Regions from separate parts of the Entomomonas sp. E7T21 genome, predicted to be linked through region 2. Evidence: predicted binding sites of a transcription regulator. Region 2 holds the regulator's gene; each other region holds the start of a gene.
The links. Region 2 encodes sigma-54, which starts transcription at its own class of promoters, with help from an activator protein. Its sites were predicted from a motif close to ANTGGCATNNANNTTGCTNT; they were not measured.
Positions count from the first base shown of each region.

Region 1: glnA (glutamate--ammonia ligase) is a predicted target of sigma-54. The motif match lies at 1,629-1,648, and genes of this name have one in related genera.
Region 3: glnK (P-II family nitrogen regulator) is a predicted target of sigma-54. The motif match lies at 1,158-1,177, and genes of this name have one in related genera.

Region 1 covers NZ_CP191672.1:3,058,367-3,061,658, reverse strand. Annotated here, with positions in the region: gene ACQVD9_RS14515 (FAD-binding oxidoreductase) at 31-1,434, shown strand; gene glnA (glutamate--ammonia ligase) at 1,740-3,143, shown strand.
Region 2 covers NZ_CP191672.1:714,814-718,105, reverse strand. Annotated here, with positions in the region: gene rapZ (RNase adapter RapZ) at 1-358, opposite strand, end outside; gene ptsN (PTS IIA-like nitrogen regulatory protein PtsN) at 367-831, opposite strand; gene hpf (ribosome hibernation-promoting factor, HPF/YfiA family) at 1,022-1,309, opposite strand; gene ACQVD9_RS03460 (RNA polymerase factor sigma-54) at 1,384-2,877, opposite strand; gene ACQVD9_RS03455 (DNA polymerase III subunit chi) at 3,023-3,292, shown strand, end outside.
Region 3 covers NZ_CP191672.1:1,084,023-1,087,314, forward strand. Annotated here, with positions in the region: gene ACQVD9_RS05165 (sulfurtransferase) at 100-954, opposite strand; gene glnK (P-II family nitrogen regulator) at 1,305-1,643, shown strand; gene ACQVD9_RS05175 (ammonium transporter) at 1,697-2,992, shown strand; gene ACQVD9_RS05180 (hypothetical protein) at 3,143-3,292, shown strand, end outside.

The DNA of each region.
Region 1 (3,292 bases), 970 kb from region 2:
TTGATTATTAGTTATCTTTGTAGGATAGAAATGAATACTCATACTAGAAAACCATTACCTGATCTTTTTTTAAATGCATTAAAGCTTTCCTTAGGTGATCAAGTATCCACTGCATTAGCCGTAAGAGAACATCATGGGCGTGATGAGTCAATGTATGATATTTGTCCTCCAGATGCGGTGGTGTTTGCACGTTCTACAGAAGATGTAGTGACGGTAGTTAAGTTATGTAATGAGTATGAAGTGCCTGTTATTCCTTTTGGTGTCGGCTCTTCCATTGAAGGGCATGTATTGCCTTTTTCAGGTGGAGTAACCATTGATTTCTCTGAAATGAATCAGGTTGTTGCCATTAATCCAGAGGATTTAACCGCTACTGTGCAAGCTGGCGTAACTCGTAAACAATTAAATCAAGAAATTCGTCATACAGGTTTGTTCTTCCCCATTGATCCTGGTGCAGATGCCTCTATTGGTGGTATGGCTGCTACTCGTGCTTCAGGTACCAATGCTGTGCGTTATGGAACAATGCGGGATAATGTACTTTCTTTAACAGTAGTTACTGCGGAAGGTAAAGTAATACGTACTGCTAGTCGTGCTAAAAAGTCTGCTGCAGGTTATGATTTAACAGCTATTTTTGTGGGGAGTGAGGGAACTCTAGGTATTATTACTGAGGTGACTGTTAAGTTACATGTTCAACCAGAGGGAATCTCTGCTGCTATTTGTAGTTTCCCTACTGTACAAGACGCTGTGCAGTGTGTCATTAGTACTATTCAAATGGGTATCCCAATTGCCCGCGTGGAAATTATGGATACTGCGGCTGTTAATGCAGTTAATCAATATAGCCAACTTTCTTTGAAAGAATCCCCTGTATTGTTGTTTGAATTTCATGGTACGCCTGCAAGTGTTGAAGAGCAAGCCACTATGGTGCAAGAGATAGCTAAAGAAAGTGGTGGTCTAGATTTTAGTTGGGCAACACAAACGGAAGACCGTAGTAAGTTATGGACTGCTAGACATAATGCGTTTTTTGCTTCTATGCAATTAAAACCTGGTTGTCGTGGTGTAAGTACAGATGTCTGTGTACCTATTTCTAGGCTAGCAGAGAGTATTGATATAACTATTCAGGAGTTAGCTAAGTCAACCATTCCTTACACTATTGTAGGACATGTGGGGGATGGTAATTATCATGTTATTTTATTGATTGATCGGCATAATTCAGAGGAGGTTGCGGAGATGGAGCGTATTAATCACGGCATAGTGCAACGTGCTATTGAAATGGACGGAACTTGTACGGGGGAGCATGGTGTAGGTGTACATAAAATGTCTTTCTTAGTGGAAGAACATGGTGAAGATGCTTTGGATATGATGCGTGCTTTAAAGCGTGCTTTTGACCCAAAAAATATCTTAAATCCTGGGAAAATAGTACATTTAAAAAATACATGATGCTTGTTAGCGATTAGTGTAAAAACCCATCTACTCTTTATATTTAACCATGTTATGATAGCTCAATAATTTTCTGCACCTACTTGATGCATTATATTGTTTATAAGTATTATTTTGGTGCGTTGTTTAGTTCTTTTATTAATAGATAGAGTTATGCAATTATCTAAGTAAGCGATTCTCTATTAATAATTAAGGATGGCATATAATTTGCTATTTACTAGTAAAGGTTTCTAAACTAACAGTTTACTTGGTGTTGATTTGCTGGGACTGCCTAAATAATCCAGCTATATTTCTTGGAGAATAACATGTCAAAAGCGGTACAACTAATTAAAGAACATAATGTAAAGTGGGTTGATTTGCGTTTTACAGATACTAAGGGCAAGCAACAGCACGTTACTATTCCAGCTCATGTTGTTGATGAAGACTTTTTTGAGTCTGGACAAATGTTTGATGGTTCATCTATTGCAGGTTGGAAAGGAATTGAAGCTTCTGACATGATTTTAATGCCAGATGATAGCTCAGCTGTGATCGATCCATTTACTACTGATCCTACCTTAATTCTAGTTTGCGATATTATTGAACCTTCTACCATGCAAGGTTATGATCGTGATCCTCGTGGTATCGCAAGACGTGCAGAAGAATATTTAAAATCAACTGGGATTGGTGATACAGTTTTTGTTGGTCCAGAGCCAGAATTCTTTATTTTTGATGAAGTAAAATATAAATCAGATATTTCTGGTTCAATGTTTAAAATTTATTCTGAACAAGCTTCTTGGAATACAGATGCTGATTTTGAAGATGGTAACAGAGGCCACCGTCCAGGTGTAAAAGGTGGTTACTTCCCAGTACCTCCTGTTGATCATGACCATGAAATCCGTACAGCAATGTGTAATGCATTGGAAGAAATGGGTTTAGAAGTTGAAGTTCATCACCATGAAGTGGCTACAGCAGGTCAAAATGAAATTGGTGTTAAATTCAACACACTAGTGACTAAAGCAGATGAAGTACAAACTTTAAAATATGTAATCCATAATGTAGCAGATATTTATGGTAAAACAGCTACCTTCATGCCTAAACCTTTGTATGGTGATAATGGTTCAGGTATGCATGTGCATATGTCTATTGCAAAAGATGGTAAAAATACCTTTGCTGGTGATGGTTATGCAGGCCTTTCTGAAACAGCTTTATACTTTATTGGCGGTATCATCAAACATGGTAAAGCATTAAATGGTTTTACTAACCCATCTACTAACTCTTATAAGCGTTTAGTTCCTGGTTTTGAAGCACCTGTAATGCTCGCTTATTCGGCACGTAACCGTTCAGCTTCTATTCGTATTCCTTATGTGAATAATCCAAGAGGCCGTCGTATTGAGGCGCGTTTCCCAGATCCAGCAGCTAACCCCTATTTAGCTTTTGCAGCATTATTAATGGCTGGTTTAGATGGTATTCAAAATAAAATCCATCCTGGTGATGCAGCAGATAAAAACTTATATGATTTACCACCAGAAGAGTCAAAAGCAATTCCACAAGTGTGTGGTAGCTTAAAAGAAGCATTAGAAGCATTAGATGCTGATCGTGCGTTCTTAACAAAGGGTGGTGTATTCAGTGATGAATTTATTGACGCATTTATTGAACTAAAATCTGCTGAAGAAATCAAAGTAAGGACATTCGTACATCCATTAGAGTACGATTTGTACTACAGCGTTTAAGCGTTTAGTAGAAATACAGCATAGTTTTCAGGGACAATAGCTTTAAAAGGCTAAATAAAGTAAAACCTCATAAAGTGATTTATGGGGTTTTCTTTTTTAACCACCTTCAACAATATCATTTAATTTATTCCATGTATAATTAACGCTAT
Region 2 (3,292 bases):
CTTCAGCTAATGAACGTGTTGCTGTAGTAAGTGGGTGACGGCGCCGTGTTTCTGAAAAACGACTAATCAATATTTCATCTTTAGCATCTAAATAGACTAAATCACACTTAATGTATTTTGCACTGAGTCGCTCAAAAATACTGGGGAAGCTTTCTATTTGTCTAGGCAAACTTCGTGCATCAATAGAAACGGCTATTTTAGGTTGAATAATCTCTGTTTGTAATAGTGCCTGTTCAATAGCTGTTGTAAATAAACTAGCAGGTAGATTATCGATGCAATAAAAGCCATTGTCTTCTAATAAATGAAGCGCTGTAGTTTTACCTGAACCTGAACGGCCACTAACGATAACAAGACGCATAACTTAACCTATGTATTACTTACCCCGTTAACAATTATTTGATAAAGCTGTTGACTCTCAGTTGCAGCTCTTATCTGCTTACATATTTCGGTATCACTTAATAACTCAGCTATTTGTTTAAGCAACTGTAAATGCTCATCAGTTGCCTCTGCTGGCACAACCAAGCCTATTAAAATATCTACTAGCTGTTCATCAACTGCATCAAAATCTATAGCTGTACCTAATTTCACTATGACTACTATTGGCTCCTCACAACTTGCCATACGGCAATGAGGAATAGCAACGCCATTACCAAAACCTGTAGTGCCTAGTCTTTCCCGCTCTATCAGATGCTCAAAAACTTCTTGCTCATTTAGGCTAGCACAAGCTGCAGCCACTGTTTTAGCTATTACTTCTAATGCACGTTTTTTACTCGTTACATTAACATCAACTAACACTTGCGATGGTGTTAGGAATTCTTTTAGTTGCATCATATAGCAGAATAAACTTCAATAAATTTACTAAGTATTTGTAACATTACACTATTTTAATGTCTGTCTTTAGACAACAAGATTATTAAATAATTACTGTGTATATAGTTACGTCTCATTAAAAATAATTAAGGTTTGATTTTATAACAATTTCTTGTTTATAAATATCAAACCTTAATAACAAAAAGTTAAATTAGTGTTTTTGGTGTTTTTCTTTAAATTTAATCAATTGACGGTCTAATTTATCAACTAAAGCATCAATGGCAGCATACATATCCGTATTTTCTGCACCAGCAACCACCTCACCGCCAGCTAACTGGAGTGTTGCATCAACCTTTTGGTTTAACTTTTCAACACTCATAATCACTTGTGCACTAGTAATTTTATCAAAATGCCGCTCAAGACGAGCAAACTTTTCATCAATATAATTACGTAGTGCGTCGGTAACATCAAGTTGGTGACCACTAATGTTAATTTGCATAAATTTCTCCTTAACATTTTTAATTACTTATACCCACTTTAGGTATAAGGTAAGTTGCCTTGATCGGCAATTCTTTAAATTAACCGTTTACGTTCACTAGATGAACCAATACCTAAAGCCTCACGGTACTTAGCCACAGTTCTTCTAGCCACCTGAATCCCCTGATCTTCAAGCAATGTAGTTAATTTACTATCACTTAAAGGTTTTTTCGGATCCTCAGCCGCTATGAGTTTCTTAATCATAGCGCGAATAGCGGTTGATGAACACTCCCCACCCTCAGAAGTACTAACATGACTTGAAAAAAAGTATTTCAATTCATAAATACCACGCGGTGTATACATATACTTTTGAGTAGTTACCCGAGAAATAGTTGACTCATGCATTTCCACAGCATCAGCTACTGAGGAAAGAATAAGTGGTTTCATCGCTTCTTCACCATACTCTAAAAAACCACGTTGATGTTCAACTATTTGGGTTGCTACTTTCATTAAAGTTTCATTACGGCTTTGCAAACTCTTTATAAACCAACGCGCTTCCTGTAATTGATTCTTCAAAAAAGTATTATCTGAACTGGTATTAGCTCGCTGTACATAACCTGCATATTGAGGATTAACCCTCAACTTAGGAATCGCATCTTGGTTTAGTTCGACAATCCAATGATCCCTCTCTTTACGCACGATAATATCAGGAATGACATACTCTGGCTCTTTTGACTCAATTTGTGCACCTGGTTTAGGATTAAGGTGCTGAATAAGCATAACTATTTGCTTTAATTCATCTTCTTTAATCTTCATAGTGCGCATTATTTGGCTATAGTCTTTAGAACCCAATAAGTCTAAATGGTTTGTAACTAACTCAACTGCTTGCTGATAATAAGGGTGGTCATCAAATAACCCTTTTAATTGCAATAAAAGACATTCTTTTAAATCTCTAGCAGCAATACCTATAGGGTCAAACTGTTGAATACAATGAAGTACCATTTCTACTTCATCAAAATCAGTATCCAATGAATCATCTAAGCCATGATGGATTTCTTCTAAAGATTCTTCTAAATAACCATCCTCATTAATACAATCAATAATATTAACTGCAATGGTTTTATCTTTATCGCTCATATGAGCAACATTGAGTTGCCATAATAAATGGCTTTGTAATGTTTCACCTACAGAGGTGTAATTCGTAAAATCAGATTCTTCATCATCACCATGGATATTGCTAACATTATTTTGGTAAATATCATCCCAGTCAGTATCTACAGGAAGCTCTTCAGGAATTACATCGGTTGCCACAGCATCCGTTTCTGGCTCATTAATAGCCACTTCTTTATTATCTTTAAAGCTAATTTCCTGACTACTAGGATTAACTAAAATATCCTCTTCACCTAATAAATTACTGTCATCAAAATCATCTCCTGCTTCTTGTTGTTCTAGCATGGAGTTTGACTCTAAAATCTCTTGAATTTCCTGTTGTAAATCTATAGTAGACAATTGCAAAAGCCTAATGGCTTGTTGCAACTGTGGAGTCATCGACAGTTGCTGTCCTATCTTTAACGTTAACGATGGCTTCATAACAAATTAACATCTCTTATTTACTTTTAAGCAAATTATATGCCTGTTTTTTTATTCTTCAAATAATAACATGCTGAAAAAATGAAACAACCAACATAATGAAAATAACTTTAATGCATCTATTTAAAATATATAGTAATATGATTTGTTATATTCAATCCCTTCTTCCAACCTTGTTGTTATTTATCTATTAACCATGCTTAAAGTAGATTTTTATAACCTACCCACTTCTACGATAGATGACTGTTTATTATTCAGTTGTCGGCTAATTAATAAAGCATGGTTACAGGTTGGCAATATCTATGTGCACTGCCAAAACCAACAACAGCGTCAACAATTAAATCAATTATTGTGGCAATTTAAACCAGACAGCTTTATTCCACATGATTTATTAGAAGAAAACCCAAGTAGCCCC
Region 3 (3,292 bases), 370 kb from region 2:
TACTAGAAAATAATTTGAGTAAATAAGATATGACCCACAAGTTATTTTAATGTATTTGCTTGTGGGTTATATAGCATTTTTATCTAATAGATAGTGAAACTAATCACCCACTGCAACAGGGTGTTTGGGATCAGTAATCCATTCACTCCAAGAGCCTGCATAAAGGGGAATTAATGGATAGCCAGCGAGGCATAAGGCAAATAAGTTATGACAAGCTGAAACCCCAGAACCACAATAAGCAATCACTTTATCAATAGGTTTATTATTAATTAATATTTGAAAACGCTCTTGTAGCTTGGGAATAGTTAAAAAGAAACCATTACTATCTAAGTTTTCCATAAAATTAGCACAGGTGGCACCAGGTATATGACCTGCTACAGGATCCATTGGTTCTACTTCACCTCGAAAACGAGGTAGTGCTCGAGCATCTAATAGAGTTAGTTGATCATCACCTAACTTATTTGCTAAATCATTAGCATTAATTAATAATGAGTTATCTGGTTGGCCTATAAAGTTACCAATATGTACTGGCGTTTTATCACTGGTAATAGGTAATCCTGCTTCTTGCCATGCTTTAAAGCCACCATCTAATAGGAATACATTATCCCTTTTCCCTAGCCAAACCAGTGTCCACCACATTTTTGTAGCAAAAGGGCTTGGTCCATTGTCATAAATAACGACTTTACTGTCATTATTTAAACCACATTGTGCTAGTTTTTCTATGAGTAGATTAGTATCTGGTAAAGGATGACGACTTGTTTTTCCTTTAATAACTGGGCTAGAGAGGTCTTTATCTAAATCAATAAAAACGGCATTAGGAATATGGCCTGTTTGATAGGATTGCTCGCCATAGCTTGTGTCTTCAAGTGAAAATCGGCAGTCAAAAATAATTAGATCTTTATCATTTAAATGGTTAGCTAGTTTTTCACAATTGATAAGTTGAGCAAGAGCCATGGTATTTCTCCTATGATTTTCTTTATTAGTAATATACCTATTCACAATAAATAGATCACTGAAAATTTTTAGTTTACATAATGACGCACCAAAATAAATAGTTTTGATTCTTTATATTGCACCAAGAAGATGCAATATTTATCGGTGATTGTAGAAAATTATTAATAATCAATATCTTGCAAATTGTCTGAGGATTATTTTTTGTTGGCAAGCTTTCTGCAATAGACCAATTAACAAGTAACTTTTACTTCGTTTTTAATTTTTTATGTACTAAACAAGTGCTTATATAGGATAAACTGTACAACGGGGTTTCTCTCCTGTACGGATTATCTAGCCAGAGGAGAGTTTGAATGAAATTAGTAACTGCGATTATTAAGCCATTCAAGTTAGATGATGTAAGAGAATCACTATCTGAGATTGGTGTCCAAGGTATTACTGTTACTGAGGTAAAGGGCTTTGGTCGTCAAAAAGGCCATACTGAACTTTACCGTGGTGCAGAATATGTGGTTGATTTTTTACCGAAGGTAAAAATTGAAATAGGTGTTGCTGATGACCAGCTGGATGCTGTGATTGAAGCAATTAGTAAAGCTGCCAACACAGGCAAAATCGGTGATGGCAAGATTTTTGTAACAGCTTTAGAGCAAGCCATTCGCATCAGAACTGGTGAAACAGATAATGATGCTATCTAAGTAATTGTCAGTGCAGGAGAAACCCCATGTTATCTTTCCGTAAATTACTCGGGATGGCTTGCCTATTGTCGCTAGCTACCCCTTTCACTATGGCACAAGAAACTGCAAAACTTGATAGTGGCGATACAGCTTGGATGCTTATTTCAACGGCACTTGTTCTTTTTATGACTATTCCTGGTCTTGCCTTATTTTATGGCGGTATGGTACGTGCTAAAAATATTTTATCAGTGATGATGCAATCATTTGCTGTGACAGCATTGGTTACCATTCTATGGTTTATTTATGGCTATAGTATCGCCTTTAGTACGACAGGAATGGAGGCAGGTGTAACTAATCTCAATTCTTTTGTAGGCAGTTTAGATAATTTATTCTTAAAGCAATTAGGCCATGATAGTTTAAATGGTACTTATCCAGAAAGTGTTTGGATTACTTTTCAATTAACCTTTGCCATATTAACGCCTGTACTTATCGTCGGTGCTTTTGCGGAACGAATGAAGTTTTCTGCGATGTTAGTGTTTATGGGATGTTGGTTTACCTTAGTGTATGCGCCTATTGCCCATATGGTATGGGGTGGTGATGGTGGTCTTATGCATGAGTGGGGTGTGATTGATTTTGCTGGCGGAACAGTGGTACATATTAATGCAGGTGTTGCTGGGTTAGTGGCTTGTTTAATGTTGGGTAAACGTAAGGGATATCCATCATCAGCAATGGCGCCCCATAACCTACCATTTACTTTAGTCGGTGCTGCGATGTTATGGTTTGGTTGGTTTGGTTTTAATGCTGGCTCAGCAGGTGCAGCAGACGCTTCAGCAGGTATGGCAATGTTAGTTACACAAATTGCTACAGCAGCAGCGGCATTAGCTTGGATGTCTTGTGAATGGATTATTCATGGTAAACCAAGTGCCTTAGGTATTGCTTCAGGGGTAGTAGCTGGATTAGTCGCTATTACTCCAGCAGCCGGTACAGCAGGGCCAGCAGGTGCCTTAGTGATTGGCCTTGCTTCTGGTGTTGTTTGTTTCTTCTGTGCCACTACTTTGAAACGTAAATTAGGTTATGATGACTCCTTAGATGCTTTTGGGGTACACGGTGTAGGTGGTATTGTAGGCGCTATCTTAACAGGTGTGTTTGCAGCCCCAATATTAGGTGGTTTTGATGCTGGTGTTACTAATATTACACATCAAGTATGGATACAAACATTAAGTGTCATTGTCACTGTTACTTACACAGCTATTGTTACATTCATTATTTTATTTATTATTAATAAATTAATGGGATTACGTGTAACAGAGGAAGAAGAAGTTATAGGTTTAGATCTTTCATCTCATAATGAACGTGGTTATAATCTCTAATAGTTAACACATGATGTGTAAAAACGCCCAGTATTCGCTGGGCGTTTCTATTTCAGGAAATTATTTTATAGAAAATTAAACTATTTTATTGAAGAAATGACTAAAATTATTTTATATTATTAGAAACTTTATGTGATTAATGGGGTGCTTATGATTGATGATGATTTAGAACAAGAAAATGATGATGATATTGAAGAGCAGGATGATGAAGGTGTAGACGCTTATAATGGCCCTGATAGTGATGAGCCAGAAGATATTAATGAGCAAGATGAGATACCTACAACAAATAAAAAGATAGGT